4 regions of the Streptomyces syringium genome follow, and region 2 is predicted to be linked to each of the others. Evidence: riboswitches for the same ligand, from Rfam matches in the RefSeq annotation. Region 2 holds a riboswitch; each other region holds the start of a gene.
What was found. A riboswitch is a leader RNA that binds a small molecule or an ion and turns the genes downstream of it on or off. The one in region 2 is predicted to bind cyclic di-AMP.
Positions count from the first base shown of each region.

Region 1: it holds a riboswitch for cyclic di-AMP, as region 2 does, so the genes downstream of both, JO379_RS05290 (C40 family peptidase) here and JO379_RS13790 (LysM peptidoglycan-binding domain-containing protein) in region 2, are expected to answer to the same signal.
Region 3: it holds a riboswitch for cyclic di-AMP, as region 2 does, so the genes downstream of both, JO379_RS03945 (C40 family peptidase) here and JO379_RS13790 (LysM peptidoglycan-binding domain-containing protein) in region 2, are expected to answer to the same signal.
Region 4: it holds a riboswitch for cyclic di-AMP, as region 2 does, so the genes downstream of both, JO379_RS25540 (M23 family metallopeptidase) here and JO379_RS13790 (LysM peptidoglycan-binding domain-containing protein) in region 2, are expected to answer to the same signal.

Region 1 is NZ_JAGIOH010000001.1:1,205,052-1,209,180, reverse strand. Features, by position in the region: gene JO379_RS05300 (helix-turn-helix domain-containing protein) at 1-636, opposite strand, end outside; gene JO379_RS05295 (ATP-binding protein) at 902-1,330, shown strand; gene JO379_RS05290 (C40 family peptidase) at 1,688-2,158, opposite strand; cyclic di-AMP (ydaO/yuaA leader) riboswitch at 2,163-2,348, opposite strand; gene JO379_RS05285 (hypothetical protein) at 2,668-2,976, opposite strand; gene JO379_RS05280 (ATP-dependent Clp protease proteolytic subunit) at 2,983-3,618, opposite strand; gene JO379_RS05275 (dienelactone hydrolase family protein) at 3,820-4,129, shown strand, end outside.
Region 2 is NZ_JAGIOH010000001.1:3,124,762-3,128,890, forward strand. Features, by position in the region: gene eno (phosphopyruvate hydratase) at 1-1,201, opposite strand, end outside; gene JO379_RS13790 (LysM peptidoglycan-binding domain-containing protein) at 1,495-2,220, opposite strand; cyclic di-AMP (ydaO/yuaA leader) riboswitch at 2,224-2,406, opposite strand; gene JO379_RS13795 (transglycosylase family protein) at 2,666-3,664, opposite strand; gene JO379_RS13800 (cytochrome P450 family protein) at 3,831-4,129, opposite strand, start outside.
Region 3 is NZ_JAGIOH010000001.1:855,765-859,893, reverse strand. Features, by position in the region: gene JO379_RS03955 (MFS transporter) at 1-491, shown strand, start outside; gene JO379_RS03950 (cytochrome P450 family protein) at 628-1,827, opposite strand; cyclic di-AMP (ydaO/yuaA leader) riboswitch at 2,374-2,538, shown strand; gene JO379_RS03945 (C40 family peptidase) at 2,543-3,016, shown strand; gene JO379_RS03940 (rodlin) at 3,360-3,770, shown strand; gene JO379_RS03935 (alkaline phosphatase PhoX) at 3,970-4,129, shown strand, end outside.
Region 4 is NZ_JAGIOH010000001.1:5,721,415-5,725,543, forward strand. Features, by position in the region: gene JO379_RS25530 (M16 family metallopeptidase) at 1-62, shown strand, start outside; gene JO379_RS25535 (M16 family metallopeptidase) at 107-1,474, shown strand; cyclic di-AMP (ydaO/yuaA leader) riboswitch at 1,742-1,895, shown strand; gene JO379_RS25540 (M23 family metallopeptidase) at 1,909-2,712, shown strand; gene JO379_RS25545 (GntR family transcriptional regulator) at 2,956-3,684, shown strand; gene JO379_RS25550 (HPr family phosphocarrier protein) at 3,854-4,129, opposite strand, start outside.

The DNA.
Region 1 (4,129 bases), 1.9 Mb from region 2:
TCGCACGTGCCGCATGTGCCCCGTGGTCACCAGGTGCCGTAACTGCCCCGCCATCACCTCCCGGCCGCCGACCTCATGACGCAGTACCGCCTCGTCGAGCACCGCGCACAACTCCAGTGGACGCTCGCCCCGCAGCACCGACTGGCGGGCCATCCGCACCCGCACCAACTCCTCGACCTGCTCCGGGGGCGGGTCGTTCAGCGCCGCGCGGGTCACCGCGCGCGCGTACTCCGGCGTCTGCAACAGCCCCGGCACCACCGTGGTCTCCAAAGTGCGCAGGTGGGAGGCCTCGGACTCCAGGCTGATGAAATCGAGATAGGCGGGCGGCAGCCGGTCGCGGTAGGCGTACCACCAACCCCGCCGAGCCCCCGCGCCCTCACCCGGATCCGCCGACCCCGCGCCGCACAGCGCCCCCAGCAGCGCACGCAGTTCCGGGTCGGTCACCTGGTAGGCATCCAGCAACAGGGCGACGTCCGAGGGCTTCACGCCACTGCAGCCCGTCTCGATCCGGCTCACCTTCGACTGGTGCCAGCCCACCGCGCACGCCGCCTCCCGGCTGGTCAGCGCGGCCAGTTCACGCTGGCGGCGCAGCTCCGCGCCGAGCTTGCGTCGACGCACCGCGGGTCCGTAGCGCATGGGTATTCCCTTTCGGCCAAGGTGAACACGTCCACATCCATACGTCAGTGTCAATAGACGAGTGCGCCACCCAAATGTGGTCGCTCCCGGCAGAGTTCACCGCTTCGAGCGACAGATATATGCATTTTCCGGTGGATCGCTCACTCTCGGACGCCGACGGTGGCACTCTGTGACGAAGAGCCGTCCGAGACCGCTCCCGACGTCACCGCGTCAGTGCCCTGCGTCACGCGTCGGAGCCCGGCCTCGGTAGGAAAGGGACAGCGCCATGGCGGATCACCAGGAAGCAACCGTAACCCTGCCGAGCGCCCCCGCCTCGGTGTCCGACGCGCGCCGCTATGTCGCGCGTGTACTGGCGGAATGGGGGCTGGCGGACGGCACCGAGGACGCCGACACGGTTCGGCTGATCGTCTCCGAACTCGCCACCAACGCCGTGCAGCACACCCGCGGCCAGTCGCCCACCTTCACCGTGGACGTCCGGCTCGACCGGGAGGAGCAGCTGCGCATCGGCGTCACGGACAGTCACCCCCGCTATCCGAGAAGGCTGCCCGCCGCCGTCCAGCAGGACAACGGCCGCGGCATGGTCATCATCCGCTGTCTGACCGCCGAGCGCGGCGGCAGACTGTCGGTCACCCCGACGGCCGACGGCGGCAAGACGGTCTGGATCTGTCTGCCCTGGACGGTGCCCGTACCCTGACCGCCCCGCGCGGCTGTGGGCCGGGCGGTGGGCCCCGTGGCCTCGAGAAGGCCGAGGGGTCCACCACCCGGCCCAGGGGCTCGCACGGTGATCGCACGGTGCTCGCGGACAAGGCGGGTCGAGCGGCTCGGGCAGGTCACCGGCGGGCAGGCGCGCCCTTACCCGTTCCGGATCGCTGCCGGTGAAGGCGACCGTGTGCCCGGTCGGGGCCGGCGGCCCCCGTCGCGAACGAGGGGCCGCGGCACCACAGTCGTGTCCGCCGTCGGCGGGTGGGAACACACCCTTTGCCGTGTCGGCGCACAGGGAGGCGAGGACGGTGGCGGGGGCGGCCGTCGCGGCACGCCACCGTCGGCGCTTTCAGTTCACGCGGCCGTAGCTGACGCTTCTGGTCCAGATCCGCTCGTGGCGGACGACCGCGCCGGTCTTGGGAGCATGCAGGATCCTGCCGTTCCCGACGTAGATGCCCACGTGATAGACGCCGCCGGCGGAGTGGAAGAACACCAGGTCCCCGCGTTGGCGGGCGGAGCCGGGCACATGGCGGGCGCGGTTGTACTGGGCGGCGGCGGTACGGGGCAGCTTTTTGCCGACCCGCTTGTACGAGTACTGCGTCAGCCCCGAGCAGTCGAAGCTGTACGGTCCCGTCGCGCCCCACTGGTAGGGAGCGCCCTGCTTCGATTCCGCTATCCGCAGGGCGAGGGTGGAGACGTTCGCGGCCTCGGCGTCGGGCGAACCGCCGGGCACCAGCACCGAGGCGCCGACGGCTGCGAGGGTGAGGGCCGAGGCGGCCTTGGCCCTGGAGAACTTCGTTGGTCGTTTGTGCGCGGCCATACGCAACCCTTCGTCTGCCGCCTATGAAGGATGACCTGTCGGGTTCGGGCAGGCGAAGATGCCCGGCCGCCGAGGCGGCTTCACCCCAAGGGACGGCCAGTGGTGCCGGTCGTCCCGCCGTACTCGGGTCCTCCACTCCTGCCGATGCACTCGTGTCGACCAGTCATCCGGGCGGCGGCAGGATTCGGCGTCCGCCCGGACCGCCCCGCCGCGGTGGCGGGGTCTTGTCGTCGCCTGGATCTTGGCGCAGCCGCGGCACGGATTCCGAGAGGATCCGGTGATATGTGAGCCTGGTCACCTCTGGCGTGTTCGGGTGGACACCGGACGGTTTGACGCCCACCGCTCAACCCTGTTGAGCCGTTCACCTGCGGCGAGTTGATCTCCGTGATCGCCTCGTGCGCGCGCGGCTCGGATCGATCACTGCGCGATGTCTACGCAGGGTCCGCTGTCTGCGGGAGATCGCGTTGAGGTGTCGCCCGGCCGGTCGTTCCGGCGCGCGTCCGGGCTCATCAGCCCGGCGTGTTCGGCGGCATGGTGACCCGTGCGGCCCGCCGCTCCCCGTCCAGGACCAGCATCGCCCGCGCGAGTGTTCCGGTGTGCACCTCGCGTTCGCCTCGCTCGTGCATGAGCGTCAACGCCTCGCGCAGCCCCGTCGCCGCGACCACCAGAGCCTGCGCCGCCCGTAGTCCGGCGTACGTGTCATGCGCGCGGGCCGGGTTGATCCGGCCCAGAAGATCCAGTACTTCCAGATACCGGTCCACCAATTCGCCCTCGGCGCGGGTCAGGGCGGGCAGGGGTGGCAGTTGGGGCGGCCACATCGCGGCTCACCTCGCGCCGAGCGGCACGCCCGGGCCCTTGCGGCTGGAGGTGAGCCGGTCGACGAGCCCGTACGCCACCGCGGCCGCGGCGTCGAAGACGGTGTCCCGCTCGATGTCCCGGTCGACCCGCTCCACGCTCTGCCCCGTGTGCCGCACCAGCATCTCCGTCAGCGTGTCCCGCATGCGCGACATCTCCCCCGCCTGGATCTCCAGATCGGAGGGCTGGCCCTGGACCGGTTCGCTGAGGGACGGCTGATGAATGAGGACGCGCGCGTTCGGCAGCGCCAGTCGCTTGCCCGGGGTGCCGGCGGTGAGCAGCACGGCGGCGGACGAGGCGGCCTGGCCCAGGCAGATCGTCTCCACGTCGCAGCCGATGTAGCGCATCGTGTCGTAGATGGCGCACATGGCGGGGAAGGAGCCGCCGGGGGAGTTGATGTAGAGCGAGATGTCCCGCTCGGGCGCCGCGTGTTCGAGGTACATGAGCTGTGCGATCACATCGCCGGCGCAGGTGTCGTCGATCTGCGTGCCCAGAAAGACGATGCGCTCGGACAGCAGCTTGGAGTACGGGTCCATCGTGCGGGCGCCGGTGCTCGTGCGCTCCGTGAACTCGGGCAGGACATAGCGGGCCGTGGGTCGGTGCATGGTGGCACTCCTCGTCCGTAAAAAATGTACAGGACGTACAGATCGTTCGGATGAGCATGGCTCAGCGCGGCTCGGCGCGGCAACGGATCGGACGTGGTTTCGCTCTGGGCGTGAGCGCGGCGGTGCCGGGGTGGTGGGCCCCGGCCCGTCGTTGACTCAACCCTTGTGCGCGGGCATCGGGGCAAGGAAGGATGATCCGCCATGCCCACCAAGTCTCTGCAGATTCCCACCGCGGACGGCCAGGCCGACGCTTTCGCCGCTTTTCCCGACGGTGGCGGGCGGCACCCGGGGGTGCTGCTGTACCCGGACGCCTTCGGCGTGCGGCCCGTGCTGGAGGAGATGGCCCGCGAGCTGGCCGGGCACGGGTACTACGTGCTCGTCCCCAACCTCTACTACCGGCACGGCCCGGCGCCGGTGATCGAACTTCCCGGGCACATCGGGGAAGAGGTCCGGCCGGCGGTCTTCGAGCGGCTGATGCCCTTGGTCAAGGCGCACACCTCCGAGCGTGTCC
Region 2 (4,129 bases):
GGTTGTACTTGGCGACGCGCTCGGAGCGGGCCGGGGCACCGGTCTTGATCTGGCCGCAGTTGGTGGCGACGGCCAGGTCGGCGATGGTGACGTCCTCGGTCTCGCCGGAGCGGTGGGACATCATGCACTTGAAGCCGTTGCGCTGGGCGAGCTCGACGGCGTCGAGGGTCTCGGTCAGCGAACCGATCTGGTTGACCTTGACCAGCAGGGCGTTGGCGGCGCCCTCCTCGATGCCGCGGCCGAGGCGCTCGGGGTTGGTGACGAACAGGTCGTCACCGACGATCTGCACCTTGTCGCCGAGACGCTCGGTGAGGGTCTTCCAGCCGTCCCAGTCGTCCTCGAACAGCGGGTCCTCGATGGAGACCAGCGGGTACGCGGCGACGAGCTCCGCGTAGTAGTCCGTCATCTCGGCGGCCGAGCGGGACTTGCCCTCGAACTCGTACGAGCCGTCCTTGTAGAACTCGGACGCGGCGACGTCGAGCGCGAGCGCGACGTCCTGGCCGGGGGTGTAACCGGCCTCCTTGATGGCCTCGAGGATGAGGTCGAGGGCCTCGCGGTTGGAGCCGAGGTTCGGGGCGAAGCCGCCCTCGTCGCCAAGGCCGGTGGACAGGCCCTTGCGCTTCAGGACGGCCTTGAGGGTGTGGTAGACCTCGGTGCCCCAGCGCAGCGCCTCGGAGAAGGACTCCGCGCCGATCGGCGCGATCATGAACTCCTGGATGTCCACGTTGGAGTCGGCGTGCGACCCACCGTTGAGGATGTTCATCATCGGAACGGGCAGCAGGTGCGCGTTCGGGCCGCCGAGGTAGCGGAAGAGCGGCAGGTCGGACGCCTCGGAGGCGGCGTGCGCGACGGCGAGGGAGACGCCGAGGATGGCGTTGGCGCCGAGCGAGCCCTTGTTGTCGGTGGCGTCCAGGTCGAACATGGCCTGGTCGATCAGGCGCTGCTCGGTGGCGTCGTAGCCGACGAGCTCCGGGCCGATCTGCTCGATGACGGCGAGGACGGCCTTCTCGACACCCTTGCCGAGGTAGCGGTTCTTGTCACCGTCGCGGAGCTCGATGGCCTCGAAGGCGCCGGTGGAGGCGCCGGACGGCACGGCCGCACGGCCCGTGGAGCCGTCGTCGAGGCCGACCTCGACCTCGACCGTGGGGTTGCCTCGCGAGTCGAGGATCTCGCGAGCTACGACGACGTCGATAGACGGCACGTGCGTCTCCTTCGTGTGTGTCTGAAGTTCTGCCCCCGAGCCTAACGGGCTCCGGGGGTTCCCCCCGCCGGTGGACCACCTGGCGAGCCGAAAAACCGCACAAATGCCGAGATCATCGGACGAATAGCCGATGTGTTCGCCGAGCGGAGAATCCGGACACCGGGGGCCGGGCAGTCGAGTCGTCCCCGGAAACGGCGGAGCCCCGCTCCGGCGCGCCCCGGGGGGAAGGCGCGTCGGAGCGGGGCGGTCCGCTGTGAGCACTGGGGGCGCGGCGCGGTGGCCGGCCCGCCGGATCAGCTGAGGTGCAGCTGCTGGCCCACGAAGATCAGGTCGGCGTTCTCGACGATGTCCTTGTTGAGCTCGTGCAGCTTCTGCCAGCCGCCCTTGACCTTCTTGGCCTCGGCGATCTTGGCGAGGGTGTCGCCGGCCTTGACCTCGTACTCGCCGTCGCCCTTCTTGAAGGACTTCGGGGTGGCCTTCGGGGCCGGGGCCGGGGCGTCGTCCTCGTCGTCGGCCTGGGCCTGCGGGGCGGCCTTCGGGGCGGCCTGCTGCTTCGGGGCCTGGCGCTCGCTGCGGTCCGCGTGCGACTTGGTGGAGGTGCCGCGCGAGGACGAGGAGGAGGAGCCGGAGGTGTCGACGTCGGCCTTCGGGCCGCCGGCGGTCAGGCCACCGGCGCCGGCGCAGCCCCAGGCACCCGGGCCCTGCATGGCGAGCAGCTTCTCGGCGACGGCGATCTGCTGGCTCTTGGTGGCGTGGTCGGCGCGGTCGGCGTAGGCCTGGCCGCCGGCGGCGTTCCAGGACGACTGCGAGAACTGCAGGCCGCCGTAGTAGCCGTTGCCGGTGTTGATGGACCAGTTGCCACCGGACTCGCACTGCGCGACGGCGTCCCAGGTGTCGACGGAGGCGGCGCTGGCGGAGGTCGCGGCCATCAGGGGCGCGGCCACGGCGACACCGGCGACACCGGCGAGCGTGACGATGCGAACGGCCTTGGACGGACGACGGTGCTTGCCCTTGGACATGAGTCGTTTCCTCACCGACGCCTACGAGGTGAGCTGTCGGGTTCGGGCTGTGAGTTGCCCGGCCTGGTGTGCGGTGCACACTCGGCTTCACCCCAAGCCGTCCCGCCCCCGTCGGTCGAATGACCGGCTGGGCCGTTCCGGCGCCTACCTTGGTTCCCCCGCTCCTGCCTACGGCGCTTTCGCGACGACCCCTCCGGCCGCCGGCAGGATTCGGCGTGGCGGCCGTGGTGCTCGCGGTGGCGAGCGGTGACGACGTTAGACACAGCCGGCGTACGGGTTCAAACCCCTGATTCCAGCCACAGTTGCCTCTTGTTACCCACGGGAACACCTTGTTTCCGCAGGTGAGAGACCATGAACAAACTCCGGACGAGCGCCTTCCGACCAGAAGTCAACGAGACCCATGTCTCACTTTCGACTGGAACGGACATTCCCCGCGAAGTCTGCTCTATTTCCCGGCTTTTTTCTTGACCTCAAGCTTCTGACCAGGCTGGATCAGGTCCGGATCGGCCCCTACCACCTTCTTGTTGTCCTCATAGAGGGAGGACCAGCCGCCCTCGACGGCGTGCTGCTCCGCAATGGCTGACAGATTGTCACCGGGGCGCACCGTGTAGTCGCCGGCGCCCGGCTGGTCCGTGCGCGTACCCCCGTCGCGCGAGGCGCGGCCGTCGTCCGAACGCGGCGTCCCGGAGTGCTCCTTGTCCGTGCCGTTCGCGCCGTCCGTGCCGTCCGAGCCGTCGGTGCCGTCGGGCGTCGGCGTGCCGGAGGGGGTGCCGGGTGTGGTCGAGGGGATCTCGGTGGGGTCGTCCGTGGAGGGCTTGCGGTGCTTGCCGCCCTCGGACGATCCGTCCGTGGGGTGCGCGGAGTCGCCGGGCACCGGCTCGGTGGGCTTGCCGGTCGGCTCGTCGGTCCCTGTGGGCGCGGACGGCGAGGGAGAGGAGTCGGGGGACGACGGGGACGAGGGGGACGGCGAGGAGGAGGGTTCGGACGGCTTCTCGGTCTCGGAGGAGTCGGGAGAGGGGGTCGACGGGGTGGAGGGGGTGTTGCGCGTCGGCGCGGGCTTGGCGGGCGCCTCCGGCTCGGGGGTGTGCGTGCTGCCGGGGTTGACCTCCGGCGCCTTGCCGCCCTTCGCGAGCCCCGAGGACACCGCGCAGCTCGGCCAGGCGTCCGGGCCGCGGCTCGCGAGGATCTTCTCGGCCACGGCGATCTGCTGCGAGCGGCTGGCGAGGTCGGGGCGCGGCGCGTAGTCCGTACCGCCGTTCTGCTGCCACATCTCCTGCGTCATCTGCAGTCCGCCGAAGAAGCCGTTGCCGGCGTTGGAGCTCCAGACGCCTCCGCTCTCGCACCGGGCGACCTTGTCCCACGTCTCGGCCTCCGCGGCGTTCGCGCCGGTGGCGGCGAGCAGCGGCATGGCGAGGGACGCGCCCGTCACCCCCGCCGCGACCACGATCGCCGGTACCTGACGGGGTCTGCGGTGTCTACCGTTGCCGGAGCGCATGCGTTGGCCTCTCGTTGGCGGCTCAGTTGATGGTGGTCGAACATAGCGACGGACCACAGGAGTCACAAGCCGGTGTAGCGGAGGTCACGCGAAGGTCACGTGAGTTGACGTATGGTCATCTGATACGCGCAGTGAATTCCACCGGAAGCGTGCGTAGACCACGCATAATCAGCCCGCCGCGCCACCTCAACTCCTCCGGGTCGGCGGCGAGTCGCAGGTCCGGCAGGCGGCGCAGCAGGGTCGCGAGCGCGGCCTGGCCCTCCAGCCGGGCGAGCGGCGCGCCCAGGCAGTAGTGGATGCCGTGCCCGTAGCCGAGGTGCTGATTGTCACGCCGGGACAGGTCGAGGGTGTCCGGCTCGGCGAACCGCTCGGGGTCGCGGTCGGCGGCCGCGAGCACGACGAGCACGGGGTCGC
Region 3 (4,129 bases), 2.3 Mb from region 2:
CGGTCGGCTGGGTGCTCGCCGTGTCCACGATCGGTGCGATGCTCGGCGCGCTCGTCGTCGGCCGGCTCTCCAAGGCCATCGGCGCGGCCCGGCTCACCTGGCTGTCCCTGCTCGCCACCGCGCCGTTCGGACTGCTGCTGCCGCTGGCGGAGAAGGACTGGCGGATCGGGCTGTTCATCCTCGGCGCGGTGGTCCAGTCGGCCGGCATCACCCTCTACAACATCTGCCAGGTGACGTACCGCCAGACGGAGTGCCCGCCGCACCTGCTCGGCCGGATGACGGCCACCATGCGCTTCCTGGTCCAGGGCGTCCTCCCGCTGAGCGGTCTGCTGGCGGGTGCCCTCGGCGCGCTCATCGGCGTCCGGGAGACGCTGTGGATCTTCGCGGCCGGACTGGTGCTCGCCCCGCTGGTGCTGCTGTGCTCGCCGCTGCGCACGATGCGTGACTTCGAGCCGACTTCGCTCTCCTCGGAGCCGGTGGAAGCGGCATAAGAGAGCGTGATCGAGCAAGAGTGCGGTCATTTCAGGTCGGGCGTGCCTGGCTGCCCGCCCGTCACGACAGTGGCCCGAACCCGTCGGTCTCCGACGGGTTCGGGCCACCCGTACGTCCGCCCCGGAAAGCCGCGCGCTACCGCTGCGGTGTGAACCTCACCGGCAGGGCGAGCAGCCCGCGCAGCGCCATGCTGGGCCGCCAGGAAAGCGCGGCGGGGTCGACGTCGAAGGCGAGGTCCGGGCAGCGCTCCAGCAGCGCCTTGAGGGCGATGGCCGCCTCCATCCGGGCGAGCGGGGCGCCGATGCAGTGGTGGACACCGTGACCGAAGGCGAGGTGCCCACGGGCCTCGCGGCGGATGTCGAAGCGGTCGGGGTCGGGGAAGTGCCGGGGATCGCGGGCCGCCGCGGCGAGCACGACGATCACCGGTTCCCTGGCGGGGACGGTGGTGCCGCCGATCTCCACCGGCTCGGCGGTGTAGCGGAAGGCGCACCGCTCCACCGGGCAGCCGTAGCGGAGCATCTCCTCGATCGCGCCGTCGAGCAGGGACCAGTCGGCGCGCAGTGCCGCCAGCTGGTCGGGGTGGCGCAGCAGCTCGTGGACGCCGCTGGAGATGAGGTTGACGGTGGTCTCGTGGCCGGCGACGAGCAGGACGAAGGCCATGCCCAGCAGTTCGTCGGGTGAGAGCCGGTCGCCGTCGTCGTCCGTGGCGGTGGTCAGGGCACTGAGGAGATCGTCGCCGGGCGACTGCCGCTTGGCCTCGATGAGCGAGACGAAGTACGCGGTCATCGCCTGGGCCGCGGCACCGGCGGCTTCCGGGCTGCTGGGGAGGACGACCTCGTTGGACCACTCACGGAACGCCGCGCGGTCGCCGACGGGCACCCCGAGCAGCTCACAGATGACCGTCAGCGGCAGTGGCAGCGCGAAGGACTCCACGAGGTCGGCGCGGCCGAGCGGCAGCATCGCGTCCAGGAGTTCGCCGGTCCACCGCGAGATGCGCGGGCGCAGCTCCTCGATGCGGCGCGGGGTGAACTCCTTGGCGACGAACTTGCGCAGGCGCGTGTGGTGCGGCGGGTCGACCTGGAGCATGTTCAGCCCGATCGCGTAGCCGCCGTCGTCCTCCCAGTCCGGCGAGTAGCGGATGTCGTTGCGCAGCCGGGGGTCCGTCAGGGCGGCCCGGGCCTCGTCGTTGCCGACGATCAGCCAGGACTCGCGCCCGTCGGGGGTCCGCACCCGATGGACGGGCCCCCGCTCCCGCAGGCTCGCGTAGAGCGGATGCGGGTCCTTGGCGAAGTCCGTGCCGGCGGGCGTGAGGTCCTCGAGCGTTGGCGTGGACACAAGCGTTCCCTTCGTCGTCTCCGGGGCATGACCGGAGCCCAAGTGGGGATGGGCCCCCAGTTGACGGACCGACCGTAGCACTAAGTGGGGAGCCGTCCACACTTTGGGTCGCGCGAAGGATCCGCCGTCGTCGCCGTCGAACGCGAGGGGTTGCGGTCGCTCATCACCCGTCAGTCCGCCCTGGTCGCGGATAATGCGGAGGCTGCCATTCAGTCGTCGGGCGGGGTGGCCGGCGGAACCGCCGGGTGTGCACCCCGGGCCGTTCTTCCGGTGCTCGACGGGATTCGGCCGCGACCGCCGGTAACTCCCTTGATATCCAGCCGCTTTCAGGCTCCGCCCGACACTGATTTCCGCTGTGCGGGGGCTGTTGACGGAGGTTCGGGCGGGGCGAAATCAGCCGCCGGTTCCTCGAGTCGACGCGAAGTGAACAAGTTCACAGAAGGCCGTTTGGGCTCTGATTTTGAGCGGTCGATGATGCAGGATCTCTGCTCGAACACAAGAACCCGTCACAGAGGCGGGCGACCCGGGCGGACGCCGAGTCCTGCCGCCGTCCGGGTGCAGATTCAGATCAAGGATCGGCAGGAGCGGGAGACCCAAGCACGACGAACCACGATGGCAGTGGTTCTTGGGGTGAAGCCACGTATGTGGCCGGGCAACTTTGTCAGCCCGAACCCGACAGGTCACCTTTCGTAGGCGGATGACGAAGGGCTTTGGCATGTCTGCGTTCCCTGGCATACCCGCACTGCTTTCCCGGGCCGGAACCGCATCGGTTCTGACCGCAGCCACCGTCACCGCGTCGATGCTGATCCCGACACTGGCAACCGACGCACAGGCGGCGACTCCGGGAACGAAGGCGCTGCAGATCGCGGCCTCCAAGAAGGGGTCGCCGTATCAGTACGGCGCCACCGGTCCGAACCGTTTCGACTGCTCGGGCCTGACGCTGTACGCCTTCAAGAAGGCGGGTAAGGCGCTGCCGCGCACCGCGGCTTCGCAGTACAACAAGACCAGGCACCTTTCGGCCGGCTCACGACAGCCGGGCGACCTGGTGTTCTTCCACTCGGGCAGCAACGTCTACCACGTGGGGATCTACGCCGGGAAGAATCAGATCTGGCACTCTCCGAAGCCGGGCAAGTCCGTGCGGCTGGAGAAGATCTGGACGAACAGTGTCTGGTACGGCCGCGTCAAGTAGCCCTTGAGGCTGTTCAAAAGCCCGCCCGGACGCTCTTGTGGGGGCAATGTCCGGGCGGGCTGACGGCTGCGGAGGCACCGCTGCGCGCAGCACGCTACCAGCCGAATCCGAAACGCCCGGGCGCCGTCACCCCATTGGCCGCCCCGGAAGTGCGCCGCGCGTGCGTGCGCAATGGCCCGCCCTGTCTCCCGGGCGGTCGGTGGCCCTTTGACGGTTGCCTTTCGATGGTGTCGCCCATGGTCCGGCTGGCTCAAATGAGTGAATGTCCGGAACTTCTTAAATCGACCGGAGTTACTCAGGTCGCTTCCTTGTGAGGGGCGCTAATCGATCGAAAGGCATGGACGTGCTCAAGAAGGTACTCGCCACGACCGCGATGACGGTTTCCGCGGTCGGCGCCATCACCGCTCCCGCGATGGCGATCGGCAACGACAACGGTGACGTCGCCAATGGCAACGCCGCGAAGACCGGTTACGGCAACACCAAGACCGGCGGCAAGCAGAGCCCGCAGATGAGCCTGATCCAGGGCACGCTCAACAAGCCGTGCCTGGGTATCGGCAAGATCGGTGTCCAGTCCCTCATCGCGCTGCTCAACATCGGTGTCCAGGACATCCCGATCCTCACCTCGCAGCAGCAGCAGCAGTGCACCGACAACTCCACGATCAGCGACGGGGACGACCAGCTGTCGCACATCCTGGACGAGATCCCGATCCTCACGGGCAACGGTTCCGGGAACAGCGCGCACGACGGGCACTGACGGCCCAGAGCCTTGGCGTTCATCCCCCTGTTCCGGATATGCGGGATCCGGAACAGGGGGATTCCCGTGCGCCGACGCAATTGATCACCTCAGTTCACTTCTTGTTGATGTACTGTCAACTCTGCGCTTTTATGGTCCGGGAGACCAGGCCTCGCCGCCGGTCGGTGACGAGGCACCCCCCAAGTCCCCTGGAGTGACCGTGGAACGTCGCACCTTCCTGCGCGCGGCCGTCGTCGGCACCTCGGCCGCCGCCCTCGGCGGCTCACTGTGGAGCGCCGCCTACGCGAGCCCGGCCCAGCCGGGCGCCGGACCCTACGGACCGCTCGGCGCCGCCGACGGCAATGGTCTCCGGCTGCCGA
Region 4 (4,129 bases), 2.6 Mb from region 2:
CGACCGCCCCCGAGGCCGACGAGAACGCAGGAAACGCAACGGAAAGCGAGACGGCCCAGTGAGCGACGCCGCACCCGCGAGCAGCACGCGGACCGCAGGCCCTTCGATGGACTTCCACCCCCGGCCGCAGCCCGGCGAGGCCACCCCGTGGGCCTTCCCGGCCCCCGAGCGCGGTGAGCTGCCCAACGGCCTCACCGTGCTGCGCTGCCACCGCCCCGGCCAGCAGGTCGTCGCCGTCGAGATCAACCTCGCGGCGCCCCTGGACGCCGAGCCGCAGGGGCTCGACGGCGTCGCCACGATCATGGCGCGCGCCCTGTCCGAGGGCACCGACCGGCACACCGCCGAGGAGTTCACGGCCGAGCTGGAGCGCTGCGGGGCCACCCTCGACGCGCACGCCGACCACCCCGGCGTCCGGGTCTCGCTGGAGGTCCCCGCTTCCCGGCTGCCCAAGGCGCTCGGTCTGCTCGCCGACGCCCTGCGCGCCCCCGCGTTCCCCGACGGCGAGGTCGAGCGCCTCGTCCGCAACCGGCTGGACGAGATCCCGCACGAGCTGGCCAACCCCGCCCGCCGGGCCGCCGTGGCGCTCTCCAAGGAGCTCTTCCCCGCCGAGTCGCGGATGTCCCGCCCCCGCCAGGGCACCGAGGAGACCGTCGAGCGCATCGACGCCGCCGCCGTCCGCGCCTTCTACGAGGCGCACGTCCGCCCCGCCACGGCGACCGCCGTGGTCGTCGGCGACTTCACCGGTGTCGACCTCGACAAGGCGCTGGCCGAGTCCCTCGGCGCGTGGACCGGCTCCGCAGCCGAGCCCCGGCCCGTACCGCCGATCACCGCGGACGACTCCGGCCGCGTCGTGATCGTCGACCGCCCCGGCGCGGTGCAGACCCAGCTCCTCATCGGCCGGATCGGCGGCGACCGGCACGACCGCGTCTGGCCCGCCCAGGTGCTCGGCACGTACTGCCTCGGCGGCACCCTCACCTCCCGCCTGGACCGCGTCCTGCGCGAGGAGAAGGGCTACACCTACGGTGTGCGCTCCTTCGGCCAGGTGCTCCGCTCGGCGCCCGACGGCACCGGCGCCGCGATGCTCGCCATCAGCGGCTCCGTCGACACCGCGTCCACCGGACCGGCGCTGGCCGACCTGTGGACCGTGCTGCGCACCCTGGCCGCCGAGGGGCTGACCGACGCCGAGCGCGACGTCGCCGTGCAGAACCTCGTGGGCGTCGCCCCGCTCAAGTACGAGACGGCCGCCGCCGTCGCGGGCACGCTCGCCGACCAGGTCGAGCAGCACCTCCCGGACGACTTCCAGGCGCACCTGTACGAGCGCCTCGCGGAGACGGGCACCGTGGAGGCCACCGCGGCCGTCGTGAGCGCGTTCCCGGCCGACCGCCTCGTGACGGTCCTCGTCGGTGACGCCGCGGAGATCCTGGAGCCCGTCAAGGCACTGGGCATCGGAGCGGTGACGGTCGTCCAGGGCTGACGGCACGTCGGAGCGGTGACCGGTCGCGGCCGGGTGCGGTCGGCAGCGCCCGCACGGGACGGCCAACTGGTCAGCAGATAAGCGCATAAGGGAGGCACGCGGGGCCAACGGGGCTCGCGTGCCTCCCTTATGTCCGTTTTGAAGGAGAGGTTGCACGTCTGGAGTGTGGCGTACGACACAAAACCTCGGTTCTGTTTGTCGATCGAAACGCACCCCGATTAGCGTCAGTCCGGCTGACCGTCAGATGTGAGTCGCATCCGCGGCACCGGTCAGTCATCGCCGAGTCCCCAATGGCGCGAGCCAGGGGAGCCGGGGACCCACAGTCCCTGGGGTGAATCGGGTCCCTTCCCGGAGGGAGCCGTAGGAGACCTTCCTGCTCCGAACCCGTCAGCTAACCCGGTAGGCGAGAAGGAAGGAAAGGAATGGCCACACCCATGGCGTTCATAGGTGCCACTGGCAAGCATCGTCGTCCGAGCCGCGCCGTCCGCGTGAGCGCGAACGTGGCGGGCATCGCCACGCTCACCGCCACCGGTGTGGTCGCCGGCTTCGCCGCTCCGGCGATCGCCGCCACCGACGACGCCCCGCGCGTCCAGGACACCGGCCTCACCCAGGCCGTCGTCATGGGTGACGAGACCGCCGACCGGATCGACGCCCAGGCCGACACCCAGCAGAGCGCCGCCTACGAGGCCGAGGCGCGGCTGAAGGCGGAGGCCGACGCGAAGCAGAAGGCCGCGGACGCCAAGCAGCGCGCGGACGAGGCCAAGCGCAAGGCCGAGGCCGAGCGCGCCGAGAAGGAGCGCGCCGCCCGCGACGAGGAGCGCAAGCGTCTCAACGCCTACGTCTCCCCGATCGACGGCAGTTACGTCTCCACCTCCTACAAGGCCTCCAGCGGCCTGTGGTCCTCCGGCAGCCACACCGGCGTCGACTTCCACGCCGCCGAGGGCTCGACGGTGCAGTCCGTGGGCGCCGGCACCGTCGTCGAGGCGGGCTGGGGCGGCGCGTACGGCAACAACGTCGTCATCAAGCACAACGACGGCACCTACACGCAGTACGGCCACCTCTCCTCGATCAGCGTCAGCGCCGGCCAGACGGTCACCGCGGGGCAGCAGATCGGCATCTCCGGCTCCACGGGCAACGTCACCGGCCCGCACCTGCACTTCGAGGCCCGTACGGGTGCCGACTACGGCTCCGACATCGACCCCGTCGCCTACCTGCGCGCGCACGGCGTCAGCGTCTGACCGTCGCCTCCGGGGCGCAAGTCCCGCACTCATCTTTCGCGAAGGCCCCGGCTCCGGCCGGGGCCTTCGCGTTGGCCGGACGCGTCGACCAGGCGTATCCACCGGCCCGTTGGCCAAAAAATAGCCATGGATTCCGGTCTCCCATCGGAAATCCCCGGCTATTGCCATAGAGTCGCCGAACAGACGTCAATCGGCCGCGTTTCGCGGGGATTAAGGCGGAGGTTCACCGATGTGGGGCCCCACGTGACCGGCAATGGCGACGCAGTGCGAGAAGGCGGCCGCATTTCCGCGCACGCCGTGTGCGCGGCGATCCGCGACGACATCGTCTCCGGGGCCCACCCGCCCGGCAGCCGGCTCATCGAGGAGTTACTGGCCCGTCGTTACGGCGTCTCCCGGGTGCCGGTGCGCGAAGCCCTGCGCACCCTCGCCTCCGAAGGGTTCGTGACCACCCGCCGGCACGCCGGGGCGTGCGTCGCCGAACCCAGTGAGCGGGAAGCCGCCGATCTCCTCGACGTCCGGGCCCTGCTGGAGCCGCTCGGTGCCGCACGCGCCGCGCAGCGCCGCACGGAGGCCCATCTGAAGGTGCTGCGCGGACTGGTCAGGCTCGGGCAGGAGCGCGCCCGGGGCGGCCGTACGGCGGAACTGCGCCCGCTGGGCGACTGGTTCGACGAGACCCTCGCCCAGGCCTCCGGCAGCCCCAGCCTCGCCGCTCTGCTGACCCAGCTACGACTGAAGATCGCCTGGGTCTACGCACCGGAGACCCCGCTGCGGCCCGTCGAGGTCTGGGACGCCCACGGGGCCCTCGTCGACGCCGTCGCCCGGGGCGACGCGGAGCGGGCCCGGGCGCTGGCCGAGGCACGGGCCGGCCGGCCGCCGGGTGAATACCGACTGCGCCGGGCGGTGCGTGTGGGGCGGGCCGGGCGAGTGAGAAATCCGAAACAATCCGTAAACACGGTGAGCGCTCGCTCTTAACAAGAATCCGCTATTCAAGGCGCCGCCGAGGGCGCGGGGCCGGTATTTCCGGGTGCGGCTTCAGGCCTCATATGCCCGCGCAAAACAAACGGGTCCGTGCAAACGAAAAGCGGGGCCGCGACGGCCTCAATCGGCCGCCGCGGCCCCGCCGGGCGCGATGCGCGGTGAATCAGACGGTCTCCGGGAGCTCCTCGAGCCCCTCGGCGACCAGCTTGGCCAGACGGTCGAGCGCGGCCTCGGCGCCTTCCGCCTCGGTGGCGAGGACGATCTCCTCGCCGCCCTGGGCGCCCAGGCCCAGCACGGCCAGCATCGACGCGGCGTTGACGGGGCTGCCGTCGGCCTTGGCGATCGTCACGGGGACGCCGGCGGCCGTCGCCGCACGGACGAAGATCGACGCGGGACGGGCGTGCAGGCCCTCGGCCCAGCCGACGTTGACGCGGCGCTC